DNA from 2 places in the Pseudomonas sp. 31-12 genome. Region 2 is predicted to be linked to the other one. Evidence: riboswitches for the same ligand, from Rfam matches in the RefSeq annotation. Region 2 holds a riboswitch; the other holds the start of a gene.
The links. A riboswitch is a leader RNA that binds a small molecule or an ion and turns the genes downstream of it on or off. The one in region 2 is predicted to bind cobalamin.
Positions count from the first base shown of each region.

Region 1 (8,281 bases), 1.8 Mb from region 2:
CAGTGGAATCTGCGGAACCGGAAATGGCCACGGCGCGAGCCCGCTCGACAGGTCCAGCCAATCGGCTTCGGCAATGCCGTATTCGAGCGCCGCCTTGCGCAACCGGCCACCGTGCTCAAGCATAGAATTCAGCTCCCACGCAGAGAATCAGCAGCCATAACCATACCCCGCGCTGGACCAATTGCCAGCCACGGTCGATGGAGTCGGCATCCGCCGGCATGCCTTCGCCCAGTTGCGGACGCTGATGCAGTTCACCGTGATAGATCGCCGCCCCGCCCAACTCGACGCCGAGCGCACCAGCACCGGCCGCCATCACCGGCCCGGCGTTCGGGCTGTCCCAGGTCGGGCCCTGGGTGCGCCAGCATTTCAACGCCAGTCGGGTTTTGCCCAGCAGTGCGTAGGTCAACGCCACCAAGCGCGCAGGAATGTAGTTGAGGACGTCGTCGATCTTCGCCGCCGCCCAGCCGAAACGCTCGAAGCGTTCGTTGCGATAACCCCACATCGCATCAAGGGTGTTGCTCAAGCGATAGAGCACCACGCCAGGCGCGCCGGCCACGGCAAACCAGAACAGCGCGGCGAACACCGCATCGCTGCCGTTCTCCAGGACTGATTCGGTGGCAGCGCGGGCGACTTCGGTTTTGTCCAGTTCGCTGGTCTGACGGCTGACCAGATAGCCCACGCGTATGCGCGCCTCAATCAGATCATCACTGCGCAGAGCCTTGGCCACCGGCTCGACGTGTTCACCGAGGCTGCGCATGCCGAGGGCGCAATAGAGCGCAAGGATCTCGACGATCCAGCCGACATAAGGCGCCCAGGAAAACGCCGTGGCCAGCAAGGTCAGCGGCAACACGGCAATCACCCAAGCGGTGACGCCGTGACTGCGCCAGCCACGCCCCTCACCATTGAAACGTTGCTCGATGCGGTCGGCAAAACGGCCGAACGCCACCAGCGGATGCCAGCGTTTGGGTTCACCCAGCAGCGCGTCCAGCGCAACCGCGGCGACACTCAATAACGCCACACTCATTGACTCACTCCCCAATAATTTTCATACAGCAACTCACTGAGCGGACGCGGCTGCGCCCACCCTTCGAGTACCAGCATCGGCGCCGGATAGAATTCCTTGACCGGACCGAGACAAAGAACCGCCAACGGCTTGGCCCCGGCGGGCAAACCCAGCAAGTCCGCCAGCGCTTGCGGCTCGAACAGCGACACCCAGCCCATGCCCAGGCCTTCCGCGCGAGAGGCCAGCCAAAGGTTCTGGATCGCGCAGGACAACGAGGCCATGTCCATTTCCGGCAAGGTGCGACGCCCGAAGATGTGGCGCTCGCGATCGTCCATCAGCGCGGCGACCAACACCTCGGCACAGTCGTTGATGCCTTCGACCTTGAGCTTCATGAATTCGTCGGTGCGCTCGCCGAGCGCTTCGGCGGTACGGATGCGTTCTTCTTCCACCAGTTGCTGGATCTTGCCGCGCAGTGTCCGGTCGCTGATGCGGATGAACCGCCAGGGCTGCATCAGGCCGACGCTCGGCGCCTGGTGGGCGGCTTCGAGCAGGCGTCGCAGTAACTCGGGCTCGACCGTGCCACCGCTGAAATGACGCATGTCACGGCGTTCAGCAATTGCCCGATAAACCGCTTCGCGTTCGGCCTCGGAGAAGGCGTTGTCGCTCATGGCCTCTTCGCGGGCAAGCCCGCTCCCACAGGGTTTTGGTCAGGCGCAAATAGCGCTGCAACCGCCGATGGATTGGACGGAAAATAATAGTGCACATAAGAGGCGGTCATCCGCCCCTCACGATAAACCGCCTCAGCCCCACGCCCGCCATTGGGGCTCAGCCCGCGGGCAATCGGCTCAAGCTCGGTGCTGGTCAGCGAATGGTGATAGGTGTGCCCGCGCAGCGAACCTTCCGGCAACTCAACCGCTTGCAACGCCAGCGCAGCAAGACGCTTTTGCATCACCGCATCACCTTTGAGCAAGCCGACCAGTTCGGCGCGAGTGCCTTCGACATCGGTCAAGGAGTCGAGCAGGTACAACATCCCGCCACACTCGGCCAACAACGGTTTGCCGGCAGCATGATGGGCGCGGATCGCATCGAGCATCGAGGTGTTTTGTGACAGCGCCACATGGTGCAGTTCCGGATAACCACCCGGCAGATAAAGGCTGTCCGCCTCCGGCAAATCAGCATCGCGGATCGGCGAGAAGAACGACAATTCAGCGCCCATGGCCCGCAGCAAATCCAGGCTCGCGCCGTAGGTGAAAGCGAATGCTTCATCACGGGCCACGGCGATTCGGATGCCTTTAAGCAAAGGCTTGGCGGCGATCACATCGGGCCCGGCGAATTCCACGGCGGGCGGCAGCGCCACATCGCAACTGCTGGCCAGCGACTCAGCCGCCGAATCGAGGCGCAGGTCGAGATCGTTCAACTCACTGGCCTGGACCAAACCAAGGTGACGGCTCGGCAATTCGATCCCGGTTTCCCGCGACAACGCGCCGTACCAGCGCAAACCTTCAGTCAGGCTGCCTTCGAGCAATTGCGCATGACGTAGCGTGCCCACACGGTTGGCCAACACACCGGCAAACGGCAAGTCCGGCTGATACTTCGCCAAACCCAGCGCCAGCGCTCCAAAGGTCTGCGCCATGGCCGTGCCATCGATCACGCCGAGCACCGGCACACCGAAGTGCCGCGCCAGGTCAGCGCTGGACGGCGTACCGTCGAACAGCCCCATGACGCCTTCGATAAGGATCAGGTCGGCTTCACCGGCGGCTTCCCACAACAGTCGACGACTTTCCTGCTCGCCGACCATCCACATGTCCAGCTGATACACCGGCGCACCGCTGGCGCGCTCGAGAATCATCGGGTCGAGAAAGTCCGGCCCGCATTTGAACACGCGGACCTTGCGTCCCTGATTGCGATGCAAACGGGCCAGCGCGGCGGTGACGGTGGTCTTGCCCTGACCGGAAGCCGGCGCGGCGATCAGTACCGCCGGGCAATGACGATGGCTATTCATAAAGCGCAGCTCACAACTCGACGCCTTTTTGCGCTTTGATCCCGGCCTGGAACGCGTGCTTGATCACACCCATTTCGGTGACCGTGTCGGCCAGTTCGATCATTTCCGGCTTGGCGCCGCGACCGGTGACCACCACGTGTTGCATCGGCGGACGTGCCTGCAAATCACTGAGTACCTGATCCAGATCGAGGTAGCCGTGCTTCAGGGCAATGTTCAACTCATCCAGCACCACCAGACCGATCGACGGGTCACGCAACAGTTCCTGGGACACCGCCCACGCGGCCTCGGCGGCGGCGATGTCGCGCTGACGGTCCTGGGTTTCCCAGGTGAAGCCCTCGCCCATCACATGAAAACGCACCTGCTCCGGGAAGCGCCGGAAGAACAGTTCTTCGCCAGTGCTGTTGCGGCCCTTGATGAACTGCACCACGCCGCACTGCATGCCGTGGCCCATGGAGCGGGCGAGCATGCCGAAGGCCGAGCTGCTTTTGCCTTTGCCGTTGCCGGTCAGCACCAGCAGCAGGCCGCACTCGTTCGGCGAGTTGGCGATGCGTTCGTCGATCACGGCTTTTTTGCGCTGCATGCGCGCAAGGTGGCGTTCGTCACGATCAGGGGAATCAGTCATGGGGGAGCTCTCCGTTGAGGCTGGATAACGGCGGGCAGGCACAAGAATAGACGGCAAGAAGCCTGGCATCGCCCACCGTGATGCCGTTGGATGAATCAGGCCGGTCTCCGGGCTCATGAGCAGCATTCGCCGGACTGCGCGCCTTCCCATGTCGACAGTCGACACAGTGGCTCAAGGCGCAGTCTTCACTCATTTACCGTTGCGGGGGCAGCGCCGGGATCGTGACGTTTCGTCGCGTGAAGATAGTCACTCACCGGCTTCCCTGTTTCACTCTGTCGGCGTCGCCACAGAGCACCTGAAACAAGCGCGAAGGTTAGAGGGTTGGGGGTGGAGCGTCAATTGAAGACAAAGCCCGGGCGAGCGATATACTGCCGCCGGTCAATTTACTGACACCCCAACTTGCACCACACTGCCAGCAGTGATATCAAAGAGCCACAACCCAACAACAAAATTACAAGGGTGAGCACATGCAAGGCATGATCATCAGCAATCCGAAGCTGGAATTCCTGCGACCGGTGCTGGAACGCTGGTTTGACTGTATTGACCGCTACAATGCAGTGCGCGGCGATAACGACACGCCTTATTGGTACGACGAAAAAGCCAACCTTGGCTTACTCTCCGCCGCGGCCTGGATGGCGGAAATGGTCACGCTGCAACAAACGCCGACCCGTAAACAGAACGAAGAAGGCGAACGCAACAGTCGCGCCGATCTGTTTATCGCCACCGCCGAAGAACGCGCCTACCTGCAGGCCACGCAACGCTGGCCGAAGGTCAATAGCCTGAACCTGACCCAGGCATTGCAGGACATCACCAGCGACGCCAAACGCATCAGCTACGCCAGCGACCTGAAACTCGGCTGCCTGTTCGTTGCGCCACAAAAGGCCCAGCAGAGCGCGACGCCGGAAGAACTCCAGGACATGGTCGACGACCTGCAAAAGGAACACAGCTGCGCCGTGGCCTGGTATTTCCCGTACGCCTATCGCAAGTTGCGTAACGAAGCCGGCAACTATCACCCTGGCATCGCCGTCCTGCTCAAGGAAGCCCGCGGCTGACCGGTTGAACCATCGCGCGTCTAAGCTTCTCTATGATTAAGTCAATGCATTCATAGGGAAGTCCAGCATGCGCAAGCCCCAGCTCGTTCTTGTCATCGCGCTCGCCGGAGGGCTCGCCGCTTGTGGTGAAACCTCCAGCCTGCAAGTCTCCGACGGCACCGGCCCGTCACCCAAGTTGCCCGAACCGAACAAGACCCTGATCCCGACGGTGAATATCGCCCCGGCGATCGGCTGGCCGGAAGGTGCGAAACCCACCGCCGCAGCCGGCACTCAGGTGGTGGCATTTGCCGAGGGGCTCGATCACCCGCGCTGGCTCTACGTGCTGCCCAACGGCGATGTGCTGGTGGCTGAAACCAACGCGCCACCGAAACCCGATGACGGCAAAGGCATTCGCGGCTGGGTCATGGGCAAAGTCATGGGCCGCGCCGGTGCCGGCGTTCCCAGCCCGAACCGCATCACGCTGCTGCGGGACAAGGACCACGACGGCATCGCCGAAACCCGCACGGTGTTCCTGGAAAACCTCAATTCGCCTTTCGGCATGACGCTCGTCGGCAACGACCTGTACGTCGCCGACACCGATCGCTTGCTGCGTTTTCACTATGAAAATGGCGACACCGCGATCAAGTCGCAACCAATCAAGGTAGTCGATCTGCCAGGCGGCACGCTGAATCATCACTGGACCAAAAACGTCATCGCCAGCAAGGATGGGAGCAAGCTGTACGTCACGGTCGGCTCCAACAGCAACGTTGGCGAAAATGGTCTGGATCAGGAGGAAGGTCGGGCGGCGATCTGGGAAGTGGATCGCGCCACCGGCAACCACCGGATCTTCGCCTCGGGGATTCGCAATCCAAACGGCCTTGCGTGGGAACCGCAGACCGGCGCGCTGTGGACGGCGGTCAATGAGCGCGACGAAATCGGCAGCGATCTGGTGCCGGACTACATCACATCAGTGAAGGACGGTGGGTTCTACGGCTGGCCCTTCAGCTATTACGGCCAGCACGTCGACATTCGCGTCGAGCCGCAAAACCCGGACCTGGTGGCCAAGGCCATTGCCCCGGACTACGCGGTGGGCCCGCATACCGCGTCGCTGGGCCTGTCGTTTGCCGAGGGCAACACACTTCCAGCGCAGTTCAAGGAAGGCGCCTTCATCGGCCAGCACGGGTCATGGAACCGCAAACCGCACAGTGGTTATAAAGTGATTTTCGTCCCGTTCAGCGCAGGCAAGCCGACCGGGCAACCGGTGGATGTGCTGACTGGTTTCCTCAATAAGGATGAGAAGGCTATGGGCCGGCCGGTGGGCGTGGTGATTGATCAGCAGGGAGGTTTGCTGGTGGCCGATGATGTCGGGAACAAGGTGTGGCGGGTTTCGACCGCTAAATAGGTCTCAACTGCCAACATCTAACCAATATGAGAGCGGGCTTGCTCGCGAAGACGGCATTACATTCAACATCAATGTCGACTGTTATGACGTCTTCGCGAGCAAGCCCGCTCCCACATTAGATCGGTTCAGCGCCTACCTTTTGCGGCACAGCGTTAAACCATCCCCCAACGGCAACAACGACAGATCCACCCGCGTGTCATCCTTCAAGGCGCGATTGAGCGCCTGGATGGCGCGGGTATCTGCACTCTCGGGACTCTGCTCAAGCACCCGCCCGCTCCACAGCGTGTTATCGAACACTGCTAGCCCGCCAACGCGCAGTAAACGCAGCGCATGCTCCAGATAGCCCGGATAGTTAGCTTTATCGGCATCGATGAAGATCAGATCGAATTGCCCCGGCTGATTCAGCTGAGCCAAGGTTGCCAGCGCAGGCGCCAGGCGCAGATCAATACGATGGGCGAGCCCCGCCTCCTGCCAGTAACGGCGTGCGATAGCGTTGTAGTCGCCGGGGATATCACAGCAGATCAGCGAACCGTCCTCCGATAACGCTGCAGCCATGCACAAGGCGCTGTAACCGGTGAACGTGCCGACTTCCAGCAAGCGCTTCGCGCCGATGAGCTTGACCAGTAACGCGAGGAACTGCCCCTGCTCCGGTGCCACCTGCCAGCGCGCCATCGGCAGCGCCTGGGTTTCGTCGCGCAAGCGCTTGAGCAGCGGCGTTTCCCTCAGGGAAACGTCGAGCAGGTATTGGTACAGGGAATCGTCGAGATTGAGCGTGCGAGCGGTCATGACAACCTCTTCGGACAGAATGCTACGGGTTGCGCGCCAAGTGCTCAGGCTGCAGAACGCGCTTGGCGCTCAGATACGCTTTCTGCCAGTAAGCCTTGGACAGGCTGTCGAGCTTGACCGTGCCGCCAGTGGCCGGCGCATGAACGAAGCGGCCTTCGCCGACGTAGATCCCGGCATGACTGACCTGGGAGCCGCCATTGGTGGCAAAGAAGATCAAGTCACCGGTCTGCAGCCCTTCCTTGCCGACGCTGGCCGCCTGCATGCTGATCATTTCGCGGGTGGTACGCGGCAGGGAAATACCGGTGACATCACGGTAGACGTAACCGATCAGGCCGCTGCAATCGAAGCCCGAATCCGGCGTATTGCCACCCCAACGATACGGCGTGCCCACCAGGCCAAGCGCGCGGAACAGCACGTCTTCTGCCTCGGGGGAAAAGGGTTGCGGGTTACCGAAAACAATGGGGGCGCGAACCACCGGCGCGGGCGGCGGTGTGCGACTGGCGCAGGCGCTGAGCAGGGCTGCGAAGAGCATGATGGTGAGGCGGGCCGACATCGTCATAAGCAGAACATCCTGATCTGGCTGCGGCTTTTCCTGCCGCAAAGGCAGAAAAGAAAACCGCCTGCGCAGGACGCAGGCGGTTTGCCATCAATAATAGATCTGGATTCTAGCGGCTATCGGCCAAACTTCAAGTAAGACTTTAAGTTCGCCTTACAAACTATCCGCCTACTTCGTTGCGAATAGACTTTTTGTCGCCACTGACGTGGCGACAAGCCGACGACTTACTTGCGTGCAGTGACCACGGTCGGGGCCATCGCGAGAGCGCGCTTGGCTTCGATGAAGGTCTTGCTCCAGTAGCTGTCGCCCAGGCTATCGACCCGGACACCACCGCTTTTGCGGCTGCTGGAGTGGATGAACTGGTTGTCGCCCAGGTAAATCCCGGCGTGACTGACACGACCGCGACGACCATTGGTGGCGAAGAACAGCAGATCGCCCGGCTTCAGCGCGCTGCGAGCCACCAGCGGAGCGTCCACGTTGATCATTTCGCGTGTGGAGCGCGGCAGGTTCATGCCGGCTTCTTCACGAAACAGATAACCGATGAAACCGCTGCAATCGAAGCCAGCCTCGGAGGTGCCGCCGAAACGGTAACGGGTACCGATCAGGGACATGCCACGTTCGAGGATGCTGTCGGCCAGAACCGGAAGCTGGTACGACTTGCCGTCGGCGAAGTTTGCCAGTTCTTTATCGGTGGCCACGCCGTCCTGGTAAAGATCTTCCTGGAAAAGAACGGAAGAGGACTGGGCTGTAACTGAATTCTTGACCTGCTGTTGTTGCTCTTGCTGAGGCACTGGAGAGTGGGCAGCGCAACCGAACAACAGGGTGACGAGTGCGAGAGGCACGAGGGGTGCGAAGCGCTTTAGCATGGGCACGACCGTG
Region 1 covers NZ_CP029482.1:2,087,506-2,095,786, reverse strand. Annotated here, with positions in the region: gene cobD (threonine-phosphate decarboxylase CobD) at 1-123, opposite strand, end outside; gene cbiB (adenosylcobinamide-phosphate synthase CbiB) at 116-1,024, opposite strand; gene bluB (5,6-dimethylbenzimidazole synthase) at 1,021-1,671, opposite strand; gene DJ564_RS09715 (cobyrinate a,c-diamide synthase) at 1,668-3,005, opposite strand; gene cobO (cob(I)yrinic acid a,c-diamide adenosyltransferase) at 3,016-3,627, opposite strand; cobalamin riboswitch at 3,708-3,941, opposite strand; gene DJ564_RS09705 (hypothetical protein) at 4,095-4,679, shown strand; gene DJ564_RS09700 (sorbosone dehydrogenase family protein) at 4,747-6,060, shown strand; gene DJ564_RS09695 (class I SAM-dependent methyltransferase) at 6,193-6,846, opposite strand; gene DJ564_RS09690 (C40 family peptidase) at 6,869-7,405, opposite strand; gene DJ564_RS09685 (C40 family peptidase) at 7,627-8,268, opposite strand.
Region 1: another riboswitch for cobalamin. It lies ahead of cobO (cob(I)yrinic acid a,c-diamide adenosyltransferase); the one in region 2 lies ahead of DJ564_RS18125 (CbtB-domain containing protein).

Region 2 (8,281 bases):
CCGACGAAGGTCAGGCCAAAGCGCAGCCCGGCGATCATCATGCGTCCGTCGCGGCACATCGGATCGCTGTCAGGCGTGCCCCAGCGCTCCAGCACGGCTTGCTGATTGGCTTCGGGCAAGGCCTTGAACATCGCCCGATAGTCGTCCATCGCCAGGCTTTGCTGACAGGGACGCTGGTCAATCGTGTCGAGGTCGTTGCTGACGCCGCCGAGCAATTGTTGAATCAACGCAGTGCCGCTTTCCGGCAACTCGGCGGGCAGCGGATAGCCTTCGGTGTGCAGCGCACGCAGGATGTTCAGCGCGGCAGCCGGGGTGTCGAGTCCGACACCGTTGCCGATGCGACCGTCGCGGGTCGGGTAGTTGGCGAGGATCAGCGCGATGCGTTTTTCGCTGTTTGGCACCCGCGCCAGATCGATCCAGCGCCGCGCCAGTTCGGCAACGAAATCCATGCGTTCCGGTTGCGCCCGATAGCACACCACGTCCGACTGACTGCGCTCACTGCGCCACGCCAAGTCCTTGAAGCTGATCGGTCGGCTGATGATCCGTCCGTCCAGCTCCGGGAGCGCGATGTGCATCGCCAGATCACGCGGGCCGAGGCCCTGCTCGCTCGCGAGCCAACCGGGCTCGTTGTCCTGGGCGCAAATCGCCTGGATCACCGGAATGTTGCGGCGAAACGGCCGCAAATGCGGCGCTTCAGGGCTTGATTGCGCGAAGCCGGTGGTGTTGAGAATCACCCCCGCCTCGACTTCGTCCAGCAGGTCCTCGACCACCGTCAGGCAGCCGGGCTCTTTCAAACTGGCCACGGCAACGGGCAACGGGTTCAACCCCGCCGCCTGCAAACGCTGGCAGAAAACATCGATGAACGCCGTGTTCGCCGCCTGCAAATGCGAGCGATAGAACAGCACCGCCGCCACCGGTTGACCGGCCTGCCAGTCGGCTTGCCAATCGCTCAGTTCAGCGGGGCTTTTTTGTGGATGGTAAATCGCTGTGCGCGGCAGGGTTTGCGGCTCGGCCCAGGCGTAGTCGCGATCCAGCCAGCGATTGGCCAGACAGCGGAAGAAATCCAGGGCATTGGCCATGCCGCCCTGACGCAAAAACTGCCAAAGCCGGTCGCGGTCTTCGGCTATCACGGTGCTCAGGTCACTGAGCTCCGGGTCAGGACGATCATCGCCGGGCACCAGAATCAGTTGCACACCACGTTGGGACAGCTCCACCAGACGCTCGACACCGTAACGCCAATAGGCGATGCCGCCGTGCAGCGAAATCAGGATCACCTTGGCATGGCGCAGCACTTCGTCGACATACAGGTCGACCGAGGCGTGATTCTGCACCTGCATCGGGTTGGCCAGACGCACGCTGGGGTAATCGTCGGGCAACTGCTGCGCCGCTTCGGCGAGCAACGCCAGGCTGGAATCGCCGCTGCACAGGATCACCAACTCGGCGGGGGTTTGTCCAAGGTCGGCAATGTTGTCATCCGACACGAAACCGCCGGGCTGGGTCCTGAGCAGGTGCATGGCTTAAACGCTGAGCGCGGCGCGCAATTGCGCTTCAAGCAGCGTGGCGTCCAGTTCCTGGCCGATCAGCACCAGGCGCGTGGTACGCGCTTCTTCGGCGCCCCACTGACGGTCGAAATGCTTGTCGAAACGCGTGCCCACGCCCTGGATCAGCAAGCGCATCGGCTTGTTCGGAATCGCCGCGAAACCTTTGACGCGCAGGATGCCGTGCTGGACCACCAGTTGGGTCAGCGCGTCCAGCAGCAGGCTTTCGTCGGCTTGCGGCAGTTCGATGGAGATGGAATCGAAGGCGTCGTGATCATGATCGTCTTCACCTTCATGGTGGTAATCGTGATGGCTGTGACGGCTGTCGATGTGTTCTTCGGAACCGGCACCGAGGCCGATCAACACGTCCAGTGGCACACGGCCGCTGCTGGCTTCGATGACTTTGACGGCGGGCGGCAACTCTTCGGCGACTTCCAGGCGTACACGGGCGAGGTCTTCAGGGCTGATCAGGTCGGCCTTGTTGAGGATCACCAGGTCGGCGCTGGCCAGTTGGTCGGCGAACAGCTCGTGCAGCGGCGATTCGTGGTCCAGGTTCGGGTCGAGTTTGCGCTGGGCGTCGACCTGGTCCGGGAAAGCCGCGAAGGTGCCGGCGGCAACGGCCGGGCTGTCGACCACGGTGATGACTGCGTCAACGGTGCAGGCGCTGCGGATTTCCGGCCACTGGAAGGCTTGAACCAGCGGCTTTGGCAAGGCCAGGCCCGAGGTTTCGATCAGGATGTGATCAAGGTCGCCGCGACGGGCGACGAGTTCGCGCATCACCGGGAAGAATTCTTCCTGGACGGTGCAGCACAGGCAGCCGTTGGCCAGTTCGTAGACGCGGCCGTTGGCTTCTTCTTCGGTGCAGCCAATGGAGCATTGCTTGAGGATTTCGCCGTCGATGCCCAGCTCGCCAAACTCGTTGACGATCACCGCGATGCGGCGGCCCTGCGCGTTGTCGAGCATGTGCCGCAGCAAGGTGGTTTTGCCCGAGCCGAGGAAGCCGGTAACGATGGTGACGGGGAGTTTGGCCAGTGTTTTCATCGGATGCCCTTTGGCAAGGTGGCGGGCATACGGGACGACAATCGCAGCGACGGGCGCGCGCGGAAGAGTTCGCCACCGGATCACCCCGCCCGGTTGTAGTGAGAATCTGTGTCGAGGCAGGTCTCCTGGCTGACGGTGTGCCAAATGCAGATTGGCATTCGCTGCGCCTTCCCGCGAACCCGCTGGACAGGGTTTGCAGTGGCGTGGCAGCGAACATCACCGTTCACAGTTGCGGGGGCAGCCGCGGCATCGACCGCGTTCCCTTCTTAGCTTCGGCAAATGCCGAAGAACCTCGAAAGCGCAAGGCTACGCATCGTGTGGGGGCGGGTCAATGTCTCGTGAGACCTCACGCCCCCCTGTGGCGAGGGAGCTTGCTCCCGTTCGGCGGCGAAGCCGTCGCAATACCTGCTTGAGAGGTACGCCTGAAGGAATGCCGGGGGTCGCTTCGCAACCCAGCGGGAGCAAGCTCCCTCGCCACAGGTATTGGGTGTCGAATGAGAACCCATGGCAATTGACGCCAAACCCCCGCCCATGCTCTCCTACACGCCTTGTTACGGGTGCCCTTCACAGGGTGAAACGGGAAACCGGTGAATCATGTGCTTTACTCAAAGCCATGTCAGTCCGGTGCTGCCCCCGCAACGGTAAGCGAGCGAAGCGTCAGATCCACTGTGCCAGCAGTTCGGCATGGGAAGGTGATGCTTGCAGGTTCCGGCGAAAGCCAGCACCCCTCGTGAGCCCGGAGACCGGCCCGCAACACAAAGTGACCACTACGATCACTGAATAACAAACCCGCGGTGGGCGGGCGCTGTTGAACCTCTGCGTGCCCGACTCGCAGGGGTCTTCCATGCGCTCTATTCACCCGCTGACAGACCAGAGGGAAGCGCCATGTCGATCATCAGCAGCACCGGCCACAGCACCGCCAGCACCACCACAACCCTGAGCCAACGCCTGACCGCCGCCGTGTGTGCGTCGATCCTCGGCGCGTGTCTCGTCTATTTCGCCGGTTTCTCGCACATCGAAGCGGTGCACAACGCCGCGCACGATACCCGTCACAGCTCCGCCTTCCCGTGCCATTGAGACCTGTCGACATGATCAAGCGTATTGCGCAAACCGCAGGTTTCAGCGGGCTGCTGGCCGCCCTGTTGCTGACCCTGCTGCAAAGTTTCTGGGTGTCACCGCTGATTCTGCAGGCCGAAACCTACGAAAAATCCGAGCCGGCCGCGGTTGAAGTCCACGAGCACGCCGCCGGTGTCGCCGCTCACACTCACGACGCCGAAGCCTGGGAGCCGGAAGACGGCTGGCAGCGCCTGCTGTCGACCACGGGTGGCAATCTGGTGGTGGCTGTCGGTTTCGCCCTGATGCTCGCCGGTCTCTACACCTTGCGTGCACCGACCAAAACCTCTCAGGGCCTGCTCTGGGGCCTGGCCGGTTACGCGACCTTCGTGCTCGCGCCGACCCTCGGCCTGCCGCCTGAACTGCCGGGCACTGCCGCGGCTGATCTGGCCCAACGGCAACTCTGGTGGATCTGTACGGCCGCTTCCACCGCCGCCGGCATTGCGTTGATTGTGTTCAGCCGCCACTGGCTGATGAAGATCCTCGGCGTGGCGATTCTCGCCGTTCCGCACGTAGTCGGCGCGCCACAACCGGAAGTGCACTCGATGCTCGCTCCGGAAGCCCTCGAAGCGCAGTTCAAAATCGCTTCGCAGTTGACCAACATCGCGTTCTGGCTGGCCCTGGGCCTGATCAGCGCCTGGTTGTTCCGCCGCAAAAGCGATGGCCAATACCACGCATGATTGATACCTGCACGGCGCCGACTTTAGTGGTCGGCCTGGGCTGCCAGCGCGGCTGCCCCGCCAGCACGCTGCGGGCGTTACTCGATCAGGCACTGCAGGCTCATAAAATCGGACTTCACCAGATCAAGGCCCTGGCCAGCATCGACCTGAAGCGTGATGAGCCTGGCCTGGTCGAACTCGCCGAACAACTCGCGTTGCCGCTGATGTATTTCAGCAGTGAGCAATTGAAAGGTTACAAACCGCAACTCAGCCACCATTCGGACATCGCGTTCGAACGCACCGGCTGCTACGGCGTGGCGGAAAGTGCCGCCCTGGCCCTGGCCGAACACCTGGCCAAGGCACCGGCGAAACTGCTGATTTCACGACAAAAATATGCCCAGGCCACCCTCGCATTGGCCTGCGTTGCGTAAGATCCCCGATAATCCCCACCTCCGATCATGAGCAATCTTCATATCAAGCGTTGCCCGAGCCCTTTTTCCAACAGACTCTTTATTCAAAGGAACGGACGATGACCGTCTACTTCATTGGCGCAGGTCCCGGCGACCCGGAACTGATCACCGTCAAAGGCCAACGGCTGATTCGCAGTTGCCCGGTGATCATCTATGCCGGCTCTTTGGTGCCTGCCGCGGTGCTCGAAGGCCATTGTGCCGAACAGGTGGTCAACAGCGCTGAATTGCACCTGGAGCAGATCATCGAACTGATCAAGACCGCCCACGCCAACGGTCAGGACGTCGCGCGGGTGCATTCCGGTGATCCGAGTCTTTATGGGGCGATTGGTGAGCAGATTCGCTATCTGCGTGAACTCGGGATTGCGTTTGAAATCGTTCCCGGGGTCACGGCGACGGCGGCGTGTGCGGCGCTCTTGGGGGCGGAACTGACGCTGCCCGACGTCTCACAGAGTGTGATTCTGACCCGCTATGCCGACAAGACCGTGATGCCGGCCGGTGAAGAACTGGGGAGCCTGGCGCAGCATGGGGCGACCATGGCGATTCATTTGGGCGTGCAGCATCTGGAAAAGATCATCGCCCAATTGCTGCCGCATTACGGCGCAGACTGCCCGATCGCGGTGATTCACCGAGCGAGCTGGCCGGATCAGGATTGGGTGGTGGGGACGATTGAGGACATTGCCGGGAAGGTTGCGGCGAAAGGGTTTCGGCGTACGGCGTTAATTCTGGTGGGCCGGGTGTTGGGAAGTGATCAGTTCAGCGAGTCGTCGCTGTATCGCGCGGGGCATGCGCATCTCTACAGGCCCTGAGCCAAGCACAACGCTGAGATAAGTGGCTCTGTGGTGAGGGGATTTAGCGAAACGTCGCACCGCCCCGTTCGGCGGCGAAGCCGTCGCTAAACCTGATTGCGAGGTGCACCCGGAAGAATGCAGGGGGCCGCTTCGCTGCCCAACGGGGATAAATCCCCTCGCCACAGGTAAGTCCATTCACTCACAGATAATCGATCACCCATAAAAAAACGGCACTCACGGGTGCCGTTTTTTCATTTCGCAGCGAACACCTTAGTAGTAGGCGTTTTCTTTCTGCGTGTGGTCAGTCACATCGCGTACACCCTTGAGCTCGGGAATGCGCTCGAGCAAGGTGCGCTCGATGCCTTCGCGAAGGGTGACGTCTGCCTGGCCACAGCCCTGGCAGCCGCCGCCGAACTTCAGCACCGCGATGCCGTCTTCGACCACATCGATCAGGCTGACCTGACCGCCGTGGCTGGCCAGCCCCGGGTTGATCTCGGTTTGCAGGTAATAGTTGATACGCTCGTTGACCGGGCTGTCGGCGTTGACCATCGGCACTTTGGCGTTGGGCGCCTTGATCGTCAGCTGGCCGCCCATGCGGTCGGTGGCGTAGTCGACAACCGCGTCGTCCAGGAAAGCTTCGCTGAACGAATCGATGTAAGCGGTGAAGCTTTTCAGCCCCAGCGCGGTGTCTTCAGGTTTCTCTTCGCCCGGCTTGCAGTAGGCAATGCAGGTTTCGGCGTACTGGGTGCCAGGCTGGGTGATAAAGACGCGGATGCCGATACCCGGGGTGTTCTGCTTGGAGAGCAGATCAGCCAGATAATCGTGGGCGGCGTCAGTGATGGTAATAGCGGTCATGGAAACTCCTCGCAGGCTTGGGCGCAGTTTACGCCAATCATCGCGCCGTACAAAGTCCTAGTATTTTTGTCGGGAAAGAGCCGGAACAACGTTGCTTGCCGATTCGCCGTCAATCCAGCCTTTAAGCCACCGATAGCTGCTTTTTTCCACAAATTCGTAACTTGCCCAGGAGGCCACACCGATGGTCAGCACGCAAACAGCGAACATCACGTAGGGATTTACCCCATAACGCTGTGCGAAAAATCCGCCGGCAGACAGCACCAGCACGTGCATCAGGTACACCGAGTAGGAACAATCGCCGAGCACCTTGAACAGCCGGGTGTTCTCGAAAAAGCGTTCCAGCGCCATGCACGCCATCACCAGCACCGCACTGGGCACGCCCCAGGCGATGAAACGTGGCTGCGGTGCCAGGTTATAAATCGCCAGCAATGCGCCGCCAATCCCCAGCAAGGGCAGCCAGAAACCGGGTTTGATCCAGCCGCGCCGGTAAATCATGCCGATGGCGATCCCCAGCAGAAACTCATAAACAATGTCCGAATGGTAGAACTCGCTGATCCAGCCATATCCGGTCCAGGCCTGACACACCACAAACAACAGCGCGCCAACAATCAGCAGCCGAACCTGCAAGCGAAACAGCAATGCCCAGGCAAACAGCACGTAGAAGAGCATTTCGTAGTTCAGCGTCCAGCCGACATTAAGCGTCGGATAAATCCCGTAGCCGCCGGGGTTTTCCGTGGGAATGAACAACAGCGACAGCAGGAAATGCGACCAGTCGATCGTCTGATCCGGCAATACAGGCTGTGCGAACACGACCACCAGCGCCATCAGCACCGTGTACAGCCAGTACGCCGGAACGATGCGAAACAGTCGATACAGAAGAAACCGCCCGGGCGGCAGCGATTTGCCTTCGGTGGACAGGAAGATCACCAGCCCGCTGATGACAAAGAAGATATCAACGCCCACCGCGCCCTTATCGATGAACATCTGCCCCACCGGGCCACGGGCCTGGAAGTCGAAGAAAATCTGCATAAAATGGTGGCAGACCACCGTCCAGGCCGCGACGGCGCGCAGTGCCTGTACTGAAATCAACATGGTGGCCCTCCGATCGCTAATCTCCAAACCACCACACATCCGCTGTGGGAGCGAGCCTGCTCGCGATAGCGGAGTGTCAGTCGATATTGATTTGCCTGATACACCGCTATCGCGAGCAGGCTCGCTCCCACAAGGGATTGGCGGTGCCTATGAAATCCGACACCTGCTCACCCTTAAAGGTCGATCAAAGATTCTCGTACCGGTTCATGTCCAGCACGCCCTCTTCCACCGGCTCGGTTTCGTGGATGTAGCGGCTCAGGTCATGGAAGTAGAACCAGAACTGCGGATGGCTGCGGCGAATACCCCAGCGCTCGACGATTTTCTCGAAACGGTGCGCGTCCTTGGCGTTTTCCATGGCATCGACGAACGCCGGCACCTGGTCGGCCGGAATGTTGAACATGAAATTCGGATAGCTGCTGAGCACGCCCGGAAAAATCGTCACGGTGTCGAGCCCTGGCTGATAACGCCGCGACTCACCGAGCAGGAACGCCACATTGCTGTGGGCCCGGTTGCGCAACAGGCTGTAGACCTCGCGCTTGCCGCTCGCCGTCTCGATGCGCAGCATGGTCGCCTCCGGCAACTGATCGATGACCTTCAAACCCGCCGCCGGGCGTGACGTCAGGCGACTCAAGGCCTGCTCGGCACTCTGCAATGCCGGGTCGATGTTCGGCCGCGAGCAGTAAGCGCCATCGCAGCGGTTGATTGGATCGGGCCTGGCATTGAGT
Region 2 covers NZ_CP029482.1:3,846,717-3,854,997, forward strand. Annotated here, with positions in the region: gene cobN (cobaltochelatase subunit CobN) at 1-1,514, opposite strand, end outside; gene cobW (cobalamin biosynthesis protein CobW) at 1,518-2,579, opposite strand; cobalamin riboswitch at 2,677-2,889, opposite strand; cobalamin riboswitch at 3,118-3,346, shown strand; gene DJ564_RS18125 (CbtB-domain containing protein) at 3,465-3,656, shown strand; gene DJ564_RS18130 (CbtA family protein) at 3,668-4,372, shown strand; gene DJ564_RS18135 (cobalamin biosynthesis protein) at 4,369-4,782, shown strand; gene cobM (precorrin-4 C(11)-methyltransferase) at 4,881-5,627, shown strand; gene nfuA (Fe-S biogenesis protein NfuA) at 5,880-6,464, opposite strand; gene DJ564_RS18150 (acyltransferase) at 6,522-7,556, opposite strand; gene DJ564_RS18155 (fatty acid cis/trans isomerase) at 7,741-8,281, opposite strand, start outside.